Regions from separate parts of the Sphingobium sp. DN12 genome, predicted to be linked through region 2. Evidence: predicted binding sites of a transcription regulator. Region 2 holds the regulator's gene; each other region holds the start of a gene.
The links. The regulator LexA, encoded in region 2, represses DNA repair genes until DNA is damaged. The targets are predictions, from matches to a motif close to GTTCCNCNCTTGTTCT.

Region 1 (4,250 bases), 1.1 Mb from region 2:
GTGGAAGACGCGCTGGCCGACGGCCACATCGTCGCGGCCCTTGTTGCCGAGCGACACGGCGGAGGTGCGGGCTTCGACGATTCGCACGGGTTCGCGGCTGAACTGGCCGCTGGTCTGGGCGCGCTGCCAGCCGGGGCCGCGCGACGAGCCGCGCGCGACATTGGCGAAGGGATCGTCCCGTTCGGACCAGTTGGCGCGCCAGAGCGAGGCGCCGCCGGACATGCTGCTTTCCTCATCCACATGTTCGGGTGGCAATTCGCCGACGAAGCGGGAGGGGATGCTACTGGTCCACTGGCCATAGATGCGGCGATTGGCGGCGTGGAGGATGGTGCAGCGCTTGCGCGCGCGCGTGATCGCCACATAGGCGAGGCGCCGTTCCTCCTCCAGGCTGTTGAGCCCGCCTTCGTCCAGCGCGCGCTGCGAGGGGAAGATGCCTTCCTCCCAGCCGGCGAGGAAGACATTGTCGAATTCCAGCCCCTTGGCGGCGTGGATGGTCATGATGGTGAGCTTCTGCTCGTCCTGCTGCGCCTCATTGTCCATGACCAGGCTGACATGTTCGAGGAAGGCGCCCAGCGTCTCATATTCCTCCATCGCGCGGGTGAGTTCGCTCAGATTTTCGAGGCGGCCGGCGCTTTCGGTGGAGCGTTCGGCCTGGAGCGTGGCGGTATAGCCGCTTTCGTCCAGGATCTGGCGCGCCAGTTCGGCATGGGGCAGTTGTGCGGCGCGATCGCGCCAGCGGGCGAGGTCGCCGATGAAGGCGCCGAGCGAACGGCGCGCCTGGGGCGTCAGTTCGTCGGTGTCGAGGATGCGGGCAGCGGCGAGGGCTAGGGGAACGCCCTCCGCGCGCGCCAGCCGATGCAGCTTCTCGACCGCCTTGTCGCCCAGGCCGCGCTTCGGCACGTTGACGATGCGTTCGAAGGCCAGGTCGTCGGCCGGCTGGTTGACGAGGCGCAGATAGGCGAGCGCGTCGCGGATTTCGGCGCGCTCATAGAAGCGGAAGCCGCCGACGATGCGATAGGGCAGGCCGATCTGGATGAAGCGGTCTTCGAATTCGCGGGTCTGGTGCTGGGCGCGGACAAGGATCGCGACCTCGTCCAGCGAACCGCCGGCGCGAGCGATCGCCTCGATCTCGTCGCCGACGCGGCGGGCTTCCTCCGGCCCGTCCCACACGCCGAGCACGCGCACCTTCTCGCCAACGTCGATGTCGGTCCACAGGGTCTTGCCCAGGCGATTGCCATTTTCCGCAATCACCCCGGAGGCGGCGCCCAGGATATGCGGGGTGGAGCGGTAATTCTGTTCCAGGCGAACGATCACAGCACCCGGAAAATCCTTTTCAAACCGTAGGATATTGGCAACTTCTGCGCCACGCCATGAATAGATGGACTGATCGTCGTCACCGACGCAGCAGATATTCTTGCGGGTCTGGGCGAGCAGGCGGAGCCAGAGATACTGGCTGGAGTTGGTGTCCTGATATTCGTCCACCATGATATATTTGAAGCGTTGCTGATATTGCTCCAGCACGTCGCGGTGGCGCTTCAAGATGGTGAGAGAATGTAGCAGCAAGTCACCGAAATCACACGCATTCACTTCACGCAGGCGGGCCTGATAGGCGGCATAGAGCTTCTGACCCTTGCCATGGGCATAGCCTTCCGCCTCGCCGGCGCCGACTTCCTCCGGCGTGAGGCCCTTGTTCTTCCACTGGTCGATCAGGCCGGCGAGCTGGCGGGCGGGCCAGCGCTTCTCGTCAATCCCCTCCGCCTGGATCAACTGCTTCATCAGGCGCAACTGGTCGTCGGTGTCGAGGATGGTGAAATTGGACTGGAGCCCGACCAGTTCGGCGTGGCGGCGCAGCATCTTGGCGGCGATCGCGTGGAAGGTGCCGAGCCAGGGCATGCCCTCGACCGCCGGGCCGATCATCCGGCCGACGCGCTCGCGCATCTCCCGTGCCGCCTTGTTGGTGAAGGTGACAGCCAGGATTTCCGACGGCCAGGCGCGCTGGGTCGCGACCAGATGGGCGAGGCGGGCGGTGAGCGCTGCGGTCTTGCCCGTGCCCGCGCCGGCCAGCACCAGCACCGGCCCCTCCGTTGTCAGCACCGCTTCGCGCTGCGGTTCGTTGAGGCCCTTCAGATAGGGCGGATCGTTGGGAGAGGGGGCAGGCACGGTCATGGGCGATCAACTAGGGATGGGTGGTTGCGGGGGCAAGGGCGGATGGCCTTGCAGCGGGACGCAATCTATGAGAACAAAAAGGGAATCACGCAAGATGCGAATGGAGCAAGATGATGGTGACGGGGCGGTGCCAGTGCGGGGCGATCCATTATGCGGCGGAGGGCGAGCCGGTTTACAGCGCGCTCTGCCATTGCAGCGATTGCCGGATGAGCGCGGGCGCGCCGATGGTCGGCTGGGCGCTGTTCCCGCATGACAAGGTGACGATAGAGGGCGATCCGGTCACCTATCAGTCGTCGGACAATGCGACCCGCCATTTCTGCGGCACCTGTGGCACCGGGTTGTTCTACACCAACCCGACGGTCTTTCCCGGCATGATCGACATCCAGAGCGCGACGCTGGACGACCAGAGCGCCTTTCCGCCGGCGGTGCATGTCCAATATGCCGAGGCGGCGCCGTGGATGGCGGCGGCGCATGACCTGCCCCGGTTCGATCGATACCCGGCGGACTGAGTGCGGTCGGCGTCAGCGGCGGCACGGTTCGTCGCTGACGCGGAACAGGGAGGCGGGGCGGCCGGTTTCTCCCTTGCTCGGGGCAAGGAGTAGAAGGACGAACCCGATGAAGATCATCATGATCGCCGGCTTTGCCGCCCTGTCGATGGCGGCGCTGCCCGGTCAGGCCGGGGCGCAGGCGATGTCGTCGCCGGCCCAGAAGCAGGATCCCAATGCGGCCCAGCCGACCGGCGCGGTGCCGGCCGAGACGGGCATGGTGCCGGCGCCGGCGGACGTGCCGCGCGATCCGGCCGCGCCGGTGGGCACGGCGGCCAATCCTGTGACGGTGGGCGGCAACATGACGCCGCCGCCGACCGAGGCGAAGGCCTATCCGGTCTGCGGCAAGGGCGTGCAGGACGGTTGCGTCAATCCGGGCGAGGCGAAGAAGAGGATGCGCAGGCCGGGCTGAGATCCGGATTGGGATCGGCGGCGGCAGGGCCGGGCAGGGCGGCGATGAGCGCTGCAAGGCCAGCCCGGTCACGCGCCGCGTCGGCCAGGCTATAGCCGTCCAGCACCGTCAGGAAGGCGCCGACCGCCTGGGCCAATATGCCTGACAGGCCGCAGGCCGGGCGGATCGCGCAGGACGCGCAATCGGCCATCGCCATGTCCGGCTCGCTATGGCGCACCACTGTGCCGATGCGGATATCGGCAGGATCGGCGGCAAGGGCGAAGCCGCCGCCCCGACCGCGCTGGGTGCGGATGAAGCCACCCTGGCCCAGACCATGCACCACCTTCATCAGATGATTGCGCGACAGGCCATAGGCGTCCGCAATCTCCGGGATCGTCGCCCGTCCGCCCGGCACGGCGGCAAGATGGATCAGCACGCGCAGCGCATAATCGGTGTGGCGGGTCAATTGCATCGCGCCCTCCTATCCTGCGGGCAGAGCGTCATAAACATATATTCAATTTACATCTTAAAAGATGCATATTAAATGAACCTTATCGAGTCCCCGATAAGGAGCCTGTCATGCGCGAAAATCTGTCCCCCGAAACCATCGCCATCGTGAAGGCGACCGGCCCGGCGCTGCGCCGTCATGGCGTCGAGATCACCACCCGCATGTATGCACGGCTGTTCGAGGATGCGTCGATCAAGGACATGTTCGATCAGGCGGCGCAGGCCAGCGGCGAGCAGCCGCGCCGGCTGGCGGCGGCGATCCTGGGCTTTGCCGAGAATGTCGACAAGTTGCAGGCGCTGGACGGCGCGATTGCGCGCATGGTGCAGCGCCATGTCGATACGGGCGTGCAGCCGGACCATTATCCCAAGGTGGCGGCCGCCCTGCTGCCCGCGATCCGCGAAGTGCTGGGCGAAGAAGTGGCGACCGATGAGGTGCTGGCCGCCTGGGCGGAGGCCTATGGCTTCCTGGCCGATATCCTGATCGGCAAGGAGCAGGCGGCCTACGCAGAGGCCGCCTGATATTTCGCCTGATGGTTACGCGGTGGGCGCGCTGTCCTCTGCGCGGAGCAGGGTGAGGCGAGCCTTGCCGACGTCGCGCACGGCGTCGACGATGAAGCCCTTGACCGCCACGTCTTCGCGCC
Region 2 (4,250 bases):
GGGCGGTGCTGCGCTTTCGTGTGCGGCTGATGCCGCCCGCGCCGCCGAGCGTGCCGGGCGCGTTCGATTTTGCGCGACGCGCCTATTTCCAGGGGATCGGGGCGACCGGGCGCGCGCTGGCGCCGGTCGAGGTGGTGGAGAAGGCGCGTGAGGGGCCGACGCTGCGGGCGCGGCTGTTCGATCATATCAGCGGACAGGTGACGGGCGCACCGGCGGGGATTGCGGTGGCGCTGGCGACCGGCGACCAGGGCGCGATTGCCGAAACGGATGCGGAGGCGATGCGGCGCAGTGGGCTTGCCCATCTTCTCTCGATCAGCGGGCTGCATGTGACGGCGCTGATCGGGGCGGTGATCTTCCTGCTGTTGCGCCTGCTGGCGTTGATTCCGCGCGCGGCTTTGGACTGGCCGCTGATGCTGATCGCGGCGGCCGGGGGCGCGTTGGCGGGAATCGGCTACACGCTGCTGACTGGGGCGGAGGTGCCGACGGTGCGATCCTGCATCGCGGCGCTGCTGGTGCTGGGCGGGCTGGCGCTGGGGCGCGAGGCGATCACATTGCGGCTGGTGGCGACCGGTGCGCTGGTGGTGCTGGCCTTCTGGCCCGAGGCGCTGATCGGCCCGAGCTTCCAGATGAGCTTCGCCGCCGTAGTCGCGCTGGTGGCGCTGGGCGAGCATCGGCGGTTCAAGGCGTTCGCGATGGCGCGGGACGAGCCTTGGTTGCGCAAGGCCGGGCGGACGGTGGCGGCGATGCTGGTGACCGGCCTTGCCATCGAACTGGTGCTGGCGCCGATCGCGCTTTTCCATTTTCACAAGGCAGGTTTGCTCGGCGCGGTGGCCAATCTGGTCGCGATCCCGCTCACCACCTTCGTCATCATGCCGCTGGAGGCGCTGGCGCTGTGCTTCGATCTGGCCGGGCTGGGCGCGCCCTTCTGGTGGCTCACGGCCAAGGCGATCGCGCTGTTGCTGGCGGTGGCGCATGGCGTGGCGGCGAGCCCGATGGCGGTGATGCTGGCGCCGGCGGTGCCGGGCTGGATTTTCGGGATCATCGTGGTGGGAGGCCTCTGGTGCCTGCTCTGGCGCAGTCGCTGGCGCTGGCTGGGGCTTGGGCCGGTGGCGGTTGGTCTGATCGGCATCGCGCTGCTGGCGCCGCCCGATATCGTGGTGACGGGCGACGGGCGGCATGTCGCGGTGCGGACGCCGGCGGGGACGATGGCGCTGCTGCGCGAGGGGGCGGGCGACTATGTCCGCGACGTGCTGAGCGAGAGTGCGGGCTATGACGGGACGCTGGAGGCGATCGCGAAGATGAAGCAGGCACGCTGTTCGACCGATCTGTGCGCGGTGACGTTGCCGCGGGGCGGGCACGACTGGCGCTTGCTGGTGACCCGCAATGCGATGCTGGTCGATCGCCCGATATTGGAGCGGGACTGCGCGGCGGCCGATATCGTCATCAGCGACCGGGGCCTGCCCTGGTGGTGCCGACCGCGCTGGATGAAAATCGACCGCCGGCTGCTATCCCGCACCGGCGGCCTGTCGATTGGCCTTGAAAGCGGCAAAGTTCACACCGTCCATCGGCCCGGCGACGCGCATCCGTGGATCGTGCGACCGGCGGTGCGGCGACGGGTGTCAGGGCAGTTTGGCGGAGGTTGATATCTGGCCGCTGGTGAGGTGGCCGATCAGGCCGGTCACTGTGCCGGTGGGCGAGCGGGTGAAGACCAGCAGGTCCGCGCCGCCGGGGATGGCGAAGGCGCCCGGACCGACATGGATCAGGGCAGTCGGCGCATCCTGTGGCGTCGATTGGCCGTAGAGCGTGCCGTCGTGCACGGTGATGATGTCCGTCAGGCCGGCTGCCGAGCGATATTGGCCGACATAATCATCGAGCGGGTCGGCATCGGTCGGCACGGGCGCGGGGGGATAGAGGATCGAACTGTCCTGCCGGTGCAGATAGAGCCAGCGACTGCCCTGGCGCACAAAGATATCGCTTTCGTGCCAGCCGCCGACGGCATCGGCCATGTCTTCCCGGATCTCGGCATCGACCAGGGCGATGTCGTCGATGATGCGGGCATGGATCGACTGGATGGCATAGCTGCGCGACGGGTTGGAGATGGTCGGCAGATAGGCGGGCAGGTCGGCGCGGGTGCGCCGCTCGCCCAGATCGGAAATGACGACATAATCCTTGTCGAGCATCGCCATATATTTCGCGATATCGCCGCTCTTGAGCGCGGCTAGGCGCGTTTCGATCAGGCTGCGGAAAGGGGCGAGGGTCTGTTCGTCATCCTGCGCGATCGCAGGAGAAGCGCATGACAGGACGATGATCGGACAGATGGAGCGCAAATAGGACATGAGCCAGACCCCCTGTAACGCAGCGCCATGCTATCATGGCTGCAGGGGGCTGCCCATCCCGGATCGGACGGGACGGGGCGACGGAACGCTGCTCCGCCGCTCACCGGGTCAGTTGTAGCGGCGCAGCAGGCCGGCGAGCTTGCCTTGGATGCGGACCTGGCGCGTATCGTAGATCTGCGGTTCATAGGCGGCATTGGCGGGATCGAGCCGGACCCGGCTGCCTTCGCGGCGGAAATATTTGAGCGTCGCTTCGGCGTCGTCGATCAGGGCGACGACGATCTGGCCCTCGCGCGCGACATCGGTGCGCTGGATCAGCGCGAAGTCGCCGTCGAGAATGCCGGCCTCCATCATCGAGTCCCCCGACACTTCGAGCGCATAATGGTCGCCCGAGCCGAGCAAGGCGGCGGGGACGGAGAGCATGGTATGGCTTTCCATCGCCTCGATCGGCACGCCGGCGGCGATGCGGCCGTGCAGCGGGATTTCGATCACGTCATTGGCGGCGGTCGGCAGCAGCACGGCCGGAGCCGACACCTTGGGCGTCGGAATGGCCGGCGCGGGGGCGCGGTGCATCGCATCGGGCAGCTTCAACACTTCGAGCGCGCGGGCGCGGTTAGGCAGGCGACGGATGAAGCCCCGTTCCTCCAGCGCATTGATCAGCCGGTGGATGCCGGACTTGGAGCGCAGGTCGAGCGCGTCCTTCATCTCCTCGAACGAAGGGGACACGCCGCCTTCTTCCAGCCGGGTCTGAATGAAGCTCAGCAATTCCTGCTGCTTAGGCGTCAACATCGGCGGTCCTCCATGGAACGAATGAAGAACGCATAGGAAACGGAAAGGGGCAAGTCAAGCGCGTTAAGCCATGCGCCGCTTTTGCCGGTCAGGCAGTCAGATAGTCAGGCGGTCAGGGGGATGATGTCGACCATGTCGCCGGCAATGGCGGGGGCTGAGCCGGCCGGCCGGCGGATCAGACAGTCGGCCAGCGCCATGGCGGCGGTGGCGGCGCTGTCCTGCGATGTGACCGAGACGATGCCGTCGGCCCCGCGATAGGCGCGCAGATAATCGTCGCGCTCCGCCGTTGGGCCGAGTGGGGCCGCAAGGCGGGCCTGCACGACCGGCGGCAGCGGCGCGCGCGATCCGGCGAGATGGCGGACCAGCGGGCAGAGGAAGAGGGTGCCGGTGACGAAGGCGGAAACCGGATTGCCCGGCAGGCCGAGAAAGGTGGCGTTCCCCAGGCGCCCGGCCATCAGCGGCTTCCCCGGCCGCATCGCGATCTTGTAGAAATCGAGCGTGCCGCCGGCGGCCGCGAAGGCGGGGCGGACATAGTCATGGTCGCCGACCGAGGCGCCGCCGGTCGAGACGATGATGTCGGCCTGTGACGCCTGTTCCAGCGCCTGCGTCATGGCGGAGAGATCGTCGGGCACGATGCCGAGGTCGATCACCTCGCAGGGCAGGGCGGCGAGCAGCGCGGCCAGCATCGGCGCGTTGGAGGAGGGGAGATAGCCCGGCGGCGTCGGCGCGCCGGGGGGCACAAGTTCATTGCCGGTCGAGAGCAGGGCGATGCGGGGCCGGGCGCTGACGGGCAGGCTGCCATGGCCGCCAAGGACGGCAAGCGCGATCTGGCCCGGCGTGAGGCGGCTGCCTGCGCTGACCAGCAGCGTGCCGGCGCGGAAATCGGAACCGAGCGGGCGGACATGCCTGCCGGGCGTCAATATGCCGTCATGCGCGGTCAGTTTGTCGCCGGCGCGCGTGGCATTTTCCTGGATCAGGATCGCATCGGCGCCGGCCGGCAAGGGCGCGCCAGTGAAGATGCGGCAAGCCTGGCCCGGTTGCAGGGGCGGGATATCGGCGTCGCCCGCGCTGCTGGTGGCGACCAGCTGCCACGGTCCGGCGCCTTCGGATGCGCGCACGGCATAGCCG
Region 3 (4,250 bases), 2.3 Mb from region 2:
CGCCCATGATATCGGCGTTGCGGCGGGGCAGCTGGCGACGGTCGCGCACCGGCTGGACGATCGGGCGAGCCGGTTCCTGCAGGCGATCCAGGCAGGCTGAACCGCACAAAGCCTCTGGTAACGGCGCAAAAAGCAGCTAGTCTTGCACCCAATGGGTCCGGCACGGGCCGAAAATGGGAGAGAAGATCATGCTCGTCATGTTCGTCGGCGTCGATCGCACCGAAACCGCGGTCAACCCTACCCAGGTGACCTTCGTCTCATCCGTGACCGACGGCACCCGCATCCGCTTTGGCGAAGGCCGCAGCGTCACCGTGACCGAACCGATCGCCGAGGTGCTGGATTCGCTCAACCGCGCCCTGCGGCCGCACGAATAGCGGTCTTTTCCCTCTTCCCCTCCGTTGCGCCTGCATGGCGACAGCCCCGTCGCGCGCCCGGCAGGTAAAAGGCCCGCCGCGCCATCGCGCAACGGGCCTTTTCAGAGCGTGAAGCCAGAGGTGGACGAAAGGCAGGATCAAGCGCCCGGTTGATCCGGTCGGGCGCGGTCGCCCTGCTTAGTCGTCATCCCCCGCTTCGGGTCCGGCCATCATCCCTTCGGCGACTTCCTCGGTCTTGCCGCGGATCGCCTTTTCCAGGCGGTCTGCCATTTCGGGATTTTCCTTGAGGAAGGTCTTGGCGTTTTCGCGACCCTGGCCGATGCGGACCGAGTCATAGGAGAACCAGGAGCCCGACTTCTCGACCAGCCCGGCCTTGACGCCGATATCGAGCATCTCGCCGATCTTGGAAATGCCCTCGCCATACATGATGTCGAATTCGACCTGCTTGAAGGGCGGGGCGACCTTGTTCTTCACCACCTTCACGCGGGTCGCGTTGCCGACGATATCGTCGCGATCCTTGATCTGGCCGGTGCGACGGATGTCGAGACGGACCGAGGCGTAGAATTTGAGCGCGTTGCCGCCGGTCGTGGTTTCCGGATTGCCGTACATCACGCCGATCTTCATGCGCACCTGGTTGATGAAGATCACCATGCACTTGGAGCGGGCGATCGACCCGGTCAGCTTGCGCAGCGCCTGGCTCATGAGGCGCGCCTGCAGGCCGACATGGCTGTCGCCCATCTCGCCCTCGATCTCGGCGCGCGGCACCAGCGCGGCGACCGAGTCGACGACGAGGATGTCGATGGCGTTGGAGCGGACCAGCGTGTCGACGATTTCCAGCGCCTGTTCGCCGGTGTCGGGCTGCGACACGATCAGTTCGTCAATGTCGACGCCCAGCTTCTTGGCATAAATGGGGTCGAGCGCATGTTCCGCGTCGACGAAGGCAGCGGTGCCGCCGGCCTTCTGGGCTTCGGCGATCGCATGCAGCGTCAGCGTGGTCTTGCCCGAGCTTTCGGGGCCGTAAATCTCGATGATGCGGCCCTTGGGCAGGCCGCCGATGCCGAGCGCGATGTCGAGGCCGAGCGAACCGGTCGAGATCGATTCAATCTCGATCTTCTCGCGGCTGCCGAGCTTCATCGCGCTGCCCTTGCCGAAGGCGCGATCAATCTGGGCGAGCGCCGCCTCCAATGCTTTCTGTCTGTCCATTGTGCCTGTCTTCTTGGAATCGATGAGTGAGAGCATAGCGGTCATCGGCCTATCCCCTGTCAAGCGGATCGCGTCGAGTCACTCGGCGCCTGCCAATGATGTATCCTTTTTGTTCCTGCGGAACAAGAGGGGAACGGAAATTTCCTATCCTGCCTATTCAGTCGGCGAGAATCTTCTCCAGCGCGCGCTCCACGGCGCCGATGGTGAAGGGCTTGGCGAGCGTCGGGCGATCGGCATGGCCCGGCGGCAGATCATCCGCCATGCCGCCGGTGGCGAACAGGAAGGGGATCGACTGCTGCGCCAATATGTCGGCGACCGGCCAGCTTTTTTCACCCTGGAGATTGCAGTCGAGCAGGGCGGCGTCGAACCCGCCCTCGCGCGCCAGGGCGCACGCCTCGTCCACCGACGCGGCGGTCGCGTGGAGGCGATAGCCGAGCGCGTCGAGATAATCTTCCAGCATCATGCCGATCATTGCTTCATCCTCGACGATGAGGATGGACTTGCCGTCAGCCATGCGCCCTTGTCCCTTGTTTTTGCTTCCCATCGCTAGCCAAAGGGGCAGGCGATGCCCAGCATAATCGTTTGCCGGCGGGCAAGTTCATTCCGCCGCCGGTCGCATCGCCAGCGCGTCGCGCGCCGCTTCGGCCAACTGGTTGACGGAAAAGGGCTTGGGCAGGAAGGCGACATTGGCGATGTCGATCGACTTGCGCAATTGCTCCTCGGCATAGCCGGACATGAACAGCACGGGGAGGTCCGGGAAGCTGCGCCGCGCCTGTGCCACCATCGCCGGGCCATCCATATTGGGCATCACCACGTCGGAGATCAGCAGGTCGATCTTCTCGCCGCCGCCCAGCACTTCCAGCCCCTGTTCGCCGTCGCTGGCGGTCAGCACCTTGTAGCCCTGGCGGGTGAGGGCGCGTTCGGCCACGGCGCGGACCATATCCTCATCCTCGACCAGCAGCACCGTGCCGGTGCCCCAGGTTTCGCTGCGCTTGATCGGCGTCTTGGGCTTGGCCTGTTCGATGTCGCCGCCGGCATAGACCGGCAGATAGATGACGAAACTGGCGCCCCGGCCCAGTTCGGATTCGGCGAAGATATAGCCGCCCGACTGCTTGACGATGCCGTAGACGGTGGACAGGCCAAGACCGGTGCCCTTGCCCAATTCCTTGGTGGTGAAGAAGGGTTCGAAGATCTTGGACAAGATGTCGGGCGGGATGCCCAGGCCCGTGTCGGACACGCGCAGCGCGGTATAGTCGCTGATCGGCAGAATTTGCTGCCGCATCTCGCGCACGCGGTTCGCTGGCACGCCATAGGTCTGGATATTGAGCGTGCCGCCTTCGGGCATGGCGTCGCGGGCATTGACCGCCAGGTTGACGATGACCTGTTCCAGCTGGCCGGGGTCGGCGCGCACCGCGTCGAGGTTGCGGCCATGGCTGACGTCGAGCTTCACATTTTCGCCGAGCAGGCGCTTCAACAGGTTGGAAACGTCGGCGACGATGTCGGGCAGCTGCAATATCTGCGGGCGCAGCGTCTGCTGGCGCGAGAAGGCAAGCAGCTGGCGGGTGAGGCCGGCGGCGCGATTGCTGTTCGACTTGATCTGGGTGATGTCGTCATAGTCGCTGTCGCCCGGCGTATGGCGCATCAGCATCAGGTCGCAATGGCCGATGATGGCGGTCAGGATATTGTTGAAGTCATGGGCGACGCCGCCCGCCAGCTGGCCGATCGCCTGCATCTTGGTCGCCTGCGCGACCTGGCGCTTGAGCTTCGATTCCTCGCTATTGTCCTTGAGGCTGAGCAGCACGGCGGCCTCGCCCAGGCCGCGCACGCCGGCAAGGCTGAGCGCGATCGGTTCCTCGGGCTGTTCGCGCATGCGCACGGCGATGTCGCCCGACATTTGCGGGCCGACGGCAAAGCGGCGCACCGCGTCGGCCACCGCCGCCTGATCCTCGCGCACGACCAGGTCGCCGGGATAGCTGGGCGTTTCGGCATCCTTGATGCCGGCGGCGCGGGCGAACGCCTTGTTGACGAACAGCACCCGGCCGTCGCGATCGGCCATGGCGAGGCCGAAGGGCAGCAGCGAGAGCAGGGTTTCGATGTAGGAAAGGGCGGAGGTGCCGCCACCGCCGACCGGCTCGTCGATCAGCAGCAACAGCATCGGGCCGTCCTGCGCCCCATTCTGGATGCCGCCCGGCTGGGTGGCGCGGCGCAGCGGCACCTGCAGCAGGCGCAGCGGCAGGCCGCCGCTTTCCTCCCGCGCCAGGAACAGCCGGCCCTTGTCATCGACCCGCATATGGGCGGCGAAATCGCGGCCGGTGATGTTGGCGTCGATCCGGCCGGCGGCGCGCAGCAGGAAGGCGCCGTTGGCGGCGCGGATGCGGCCCTCGCCGCCGATCATCACCGCCATGATGCCGGCTTCGCCCAACTGCCGCCCGGCCTCGCCCGTCAGGACGCGATGGACATCGTCGAGCGCGCTGGGCTGGCGCATCGGGGTGAAGCGCCAGAGCAGATAATCTTCCGACCGGCCAGTGCGGGTGATGTCGACGTCGAGCCGCAGGGTCGCATGGGCGATCGCCTCCACCTTGGCCTCGCCATCGCGCCAGGCGGCGCGGGCGGCGGCGGTCAGGCTCTCGATCAGCGAGGCATCGGCATTGACGGCCGGGGGCGAGGGGTAGC
Region 4 (4,250 bases), 2.3 Mb from region 2:
CTGAGAAGGTGGAGCCTGTATGAGCAAGACAACGAACAAGTTTGCGCCGGAAGTCCGCGAGCGCGCGGTGCGTATGGTGATCGATCACGAACGTGATTACCCCTCTCGCTGGGCAGCGGTGGTTTCGATTGCGGAGAAGATCGGCTGCGTTCCGCAGACGCTGCATGAGTGGGTGAAGAAGGCTGAGGTCGACAGCGGCAAGCGCGCGGGCGTCCCGACCGAGGTAGCCGACAAGATGAAGGCACTGGAGCGCGAGGTCCGCGAGCTGCGACAGGCCAATGAGATCCTGCGCAAGGCATCGGCATATTTTGCCCAGGCGGAGCTCGACCGCCCGTTCCGGCGATGATCGCCTTCATCGACGATCACCGCGATGCCTATGGGGTCGAGCCGATCTGCCGTGTCCTGCCGATCGCCCCATCCACTTACCACGAGCGCGTCGCAAAGCGGCAGGATCCGACACGCCTGTCGGCGCGGGCGCAGCGGGACGTCGCCCTGAAGCCCGAGGTCGCGCGCGTATTCGCCGAGAACTTCGCGGTCTACGGCGTGCGCAAGGTCTGGCGGCAGATGATGCGGGAAGGCTTTCCGGTCGCCCGCTGCACAGTCGCGCGGTTGATGCGGGAGATGGGCTTGGCAGGGGTGATCCGGGGCAAGCCGGTGCGCACAACTATCAGTGACAAGGCGGCGCCATGCCCTCTCGATCACGTCAACCGCAAGTTCTACGCGCCAGCGCCGAACATGCTGTGGGTGTCGGACTTCACCTACGTCGCGACCTGGGCGGGGTTCGTCTACGTTGCCTTCGTCATCGATACCTATGCTCGGCGGATTGTAGGTTGGCGGGCCAGCAGAACGGCCCATGCCAGCTTCGTGCTCGATGCTCTGGAACAGGCGCTTCACGATCGTCGGCCGGCCCATCGGGGCGGCCTCATCCATCATAGCGATCGCGGGTCGCAATACGTCTCCATCAAGTACACCGAGCGTCTCGCCGAAGCCGGGATAGAACCCTCAGTCGGCAGCGTCGGCGATAGCTATGACAACGCTTTGGCCGAGACGATCAATGGCCTTTACAAGGCTGAGGTGATCCACAGGCGTGGACCATGGCGCAGCTTCGAAGCAGTCGAATATGCCACGCTCGAATGGGTCGACTGGTTCAACCATCGTCGGCTGCTGGAGTCCATCGGCAACATCCCTCCTGCCGAAGCCGAAGAACAATATTATGCTGCCGCGGCCAACATCGATATGGCAGCGTGACTCACAACCCAATGCCTCCGGCAGACCCGGTGCGGTTCAGTCCTGAAATGACACGGCGTCATCAAATGAGCCGTGAAGCCACCGCTCATAATCATCTGGCATGAGAAGCACCGGCATGCGATCATGCACAGGCCGGATGGCTTCGTTGCAATCGGTCATTACGCCCGAATAGACAGGCCCCCATTCATCGCTCACGCGCCATAGCCCCGCCCATGCAAAGATCGGCTGTCCCTTCACATTGAACCAGGTCCGGGTCTTAGCGCCCTTTTGACCCTCCGCTTCGGCAAAGGCCGTCAGCGGGATGAGGCAGCGCCATTGCGGCTTGGCCGCCAGGCCTTTCCACATCGGCTTGGCGAGATCGGCAATATTGTTGACAGGCTTGGGCTTTGCCGTCGGGGCCATGCCCTTGAGGCGCAACGGGAAGCCCCAGGTCATCGACTGCATGATGCGCTGCCCGGCTTCCTCCCGGATCACGAGGCCCGGCGTGCCGGGATAGACCTCGTCACCGGCATTGGACATGACCGGGTTGGCGACGCCGAAATGGGCGGCCACCTCGGCAGCGCTCAGACGCTCGGTGTAGAGATTGCAGATGGCTGACCTCCTGTTCGAACGAAGCGGCTGGAGCAGTTGGCGATTCCAGCTTCATCCTATCATGGCGCGAAAGACGGGAAAGCCGCCTGTCTGGCAGGATAGCCGGCAAATTTCTCGCCCCGACTACAGCAAAAGCGCCTGCGCCTGCGTTCCGGGCGGCGGCGCCTTGCTGCGCCAGCTATCCTCGGTTTGCTGCACCTCCATCCGTTCTGCCGCAAAGGGCGAACGGAACTGGAACCGGATCACATCCTGGATGCCGCCATGCAGCCAGGCGTCATAGTCATGGGGATCAAGCAGCACCGGCATCCGGTCGTTGGTCGGCGGAATCGCGGCATTGGCCTCCATCGTCATGCCGGCATAGACCGGCCCCTCGCTCAGCAGGTTTCGGCAGAATCCGGCCCAGGCAATGATCGGCTGGCGCTTCACCGAAAACCAGGTCCTGGTCTTGGCACCGGGCACGCCATCGGGATTGGCAAAATGGGTGAGCACGATGAGGCAGCGATAGCGCGGATCGACCACCATCTCCTCCCACATTGGGTTGGTGAGATCAGCGACCAAGCCGATCCGCCCCGCTTCTTCGCCGCGCGCGCGCATATCCTTGGTCAGGCGCGGAAAACCCCATGTCATGGACCGCAACAGGCGCCGGCCGCCTTTCTCGAAGACGACCAGCCCCGGCAGCCCTTCCACCGTCTCCTCAGGTACCGCGACCGACGGCAAGGGATCGACCCCGAAGTGCGCCGCGATCTCGGCGATGCTCGCCCGCGCGCAATGCAGCCGTGACATGATGGGACCTCCTTGCCGGGACTCGAAGCCATCTCCTTAACATGGAACATATGAAGAACGAAATGCCATTGACTCTGGCGCAGGATTGGAGCGAACAAATGGGGAATATATTTTCGAGTCCCTGCCTCCATGTCCAAAACCGCCATCCTCGACGAGCTGCGTGCGCGTATCGCGCAGGTGGAAGCCGTGGGCGGTCGGCATCCGGTGCTGCCCTTCGGCATCGACGCCATTGACGATCATCTGCCGGGCGGCGGCATAGCGACCGGCGCGCTCCATGAGGTCGCCGGCAGTCCGGACCTTTCCGACGATGCAGCCGCGACCATTTTCCTGGCCGGCATTCTCGCGCGGTCGCAGGGCCAGATCATCTGGTGCCTCCACTGGCGCGACCTGTTCTCGCCGGCCCTGCATCTCGCCGGACTCCACCCCGATCGGGTCATCTTCGTGGAAGCGGGCAATGACACCAACGTCCTCATCGCGATGGAGGAATGTTTGCGTCACCCCGGCCTTGGCGGTGTCGTCGGGGAACTGCGGAAAATGTCGCTCACCGCCTCGCGCCGGCTGCAACTGGCCGCCGAACAGTCTGGCGTATTGGCCATGGTCTTTCGCCGCGCCATGCTGCCCGAAAGCTATGCAGAGGGCAGCGCCGCCTTGACCCGCTGGCGGGTGCGCGCCGTGCCCAGCCAGGCGCTCGGCTATCCTGGTCTCGCGCGTCCGCGCTGGTCGCTGGCGCTTGAGCGCGCGCGCGGCACCGAACCCCAAATCTGGACCGTAGAGGGAAGCGATGAGACGGGTTGTCTCGCTGTTCCTGCCGCGCTGGTCGACGGATCGTATCCGTCGCAAAGCCGGCAGGCCGCCTGAAGGCGGCGCACCGCCCCTCGTCACCGCCCATGCCGACCATGGCCGCCGCCTGATCGCGGCCGTGGACGAGGAGGCGCGCCGGCTTGGCATAGCCGTCGGCATGACGGTAACGCGCGCCCGGTCGCTGGCGCCGGACCTGGACGTCGTGGATGCCGATCCCGAGGGAGATCTTGAGGGCCTGCGCCGGCTCGCTCTGTGGGCAGGAAAGCGCTATTCTCCGATCGTCGCGCCCGATCCATCTGATGGCCTGTGGATCGATATTACCGGCTGCGCCCATCTTTTCGAGGGTGAAGTGCCACTCCTCAAGGACATGATGCGCCGGGTCAGTGGCTCGGGCCTCGCCTGCCAGGTCGCGGTCGCCGACACGCCCGGTTGCGCCCATGCGGTGGCACGGTTTGTGCCATCAGGACGGCCGAACATCATCGAGCCCGGGGCCACGCGCGCCGCGCTCTCGATCATGCCGGTGTCGGCGCTGCGCATCGAGCCGGGCGTCGTGAGCGAACTGCGCCGCATGGGGTTCGAGCGCATCGAGCAGCTGATCGCCGCGCCGCGTGCGCCCCTCGCCAAGCGGTTCGGCCGGCAGCTCTACAAACGGCTCGACCAGGCCCTGGGCCAGGTGCCCGAACCCATCGATCCGATCTACCGCGCCAGCTTGCCGCGCGTGCGGCGCAGCCTGCTCGAACCGATCGGTACCGCCGATGCCATTGGCCAGGTCATCGCGGACCTGTGCACCGATCTTGCCCGCCTCCTGCTGCGCGCGGGGACAGGCG

Region 1: a site for LexA is predicted at 2,237-2,252, ahead of ACI6S0_RS10695 (ATP-dependent helicase). Genes of this name have one in related genera too.
Region 3: a site for LexA is predicted at 1,697-1,712, ahead of recA (recombinase RecA). Genes of this name have one in related genera too.
Region 4: a site for LexA is predicted at 2,714-2,729, ahead of ACI6S0_RS16015 (ImuA family protein). Genes of this name have one in related genera too.

Annotation. Positions count from the first base shown of each region.
Region 1 covers NZ_CP173717.1:2,267,746-2,271,995, reverse strand. Annotated here, with positions in the region: gene ACI6S0_RS10695 (ATP-dependent helicase) at 1-2,166, opposite strand, end outside; gene ACI6S0_RS10690 (GFA family protein) at 2,280-2,675, shown strand; gene ACI6S0_RS10685 (hypothetical protein) at 2,782-3,123, shown strand; gene ACI6S0_RS10680 (Rrf2 family transcriptional regulator) at 3,080-3,574, opposite strand; gene ACI6S0_RS10675 (globin domain-containing protein) at 3,682-4,128, shown strand; gene rsmD (16S rRNA (guanine(966)-N(2))-methyltransferase RsmD) at 4,144-4,250, opposite strand, start outside.
Region 2 covers NZ_CP173717.1:1,154,328-1,158,577, forward strand. Annotated here, with positions in the region: gene ACI6S0_RS05480 (ComEC/Rec2 family competence protein) at 1-1,643, shown strand, start outside; gene ACI6S0_RS05485 (DUF4440 domain-containing protein) at 1,620-2,336, opposite strand; gene lexA (transcriptional repressor LexA) at 2,445-3,122, opposite strand; gene ACI6S0_RS05495 (molybdopterin molybdotransferase MoeA) at 3,227-4,250, opposite strand, start outside.
Region 3 covers NZ_CP173717.1:3,477,498-3,481,747, reverse strand. Annotated here, with positions in the region: gene ACI6S0_RS16360 (methyl-accepting chemotaxis protein) at 1-100, shown strand, start outside; gene ACI6S0_RS16355 (hypothetical protein) at 189-374, shown strand; gene recA (recombinase RecA) at 552-1,622, opposite strand; gene ACI6S0_RS16345 (response regulator) at 1,735-2,091, opposite strand; gene ACI6S0_RS16340 (ATP-binding protein) at 2,176-4,250, opposite strand, start outside.
Region 4 covers NZ_CP173717.1:3,409,679-3,413,928, forward strand. Annotated here, with positions in the region: one part of gene ACI6S0_RS16000 (IS3 family transposase) at 20-308, shown strand; AL1L pseudoknot at 301-417, shown strand; one part of gene ACI6S0_RS16000 (IS3 family transposase) at 308-1,248, shown strand; partial or broken gene ACI6S0_RS16005 (SOS response-associated peptidase) at 1,288-1,839, opposite strand; gene ACI6S0_RS16010 (SOS response-associated peptidase family protein) at 1,963-2,622, opposite strand; gene ACI6S0_RS16015 (ImuA family protein) at 2,752-3,480, shown strand; gene ACI6S0_RS16020 (DUF6504 family protein) at 3,404-4,250, shown strand, end outside.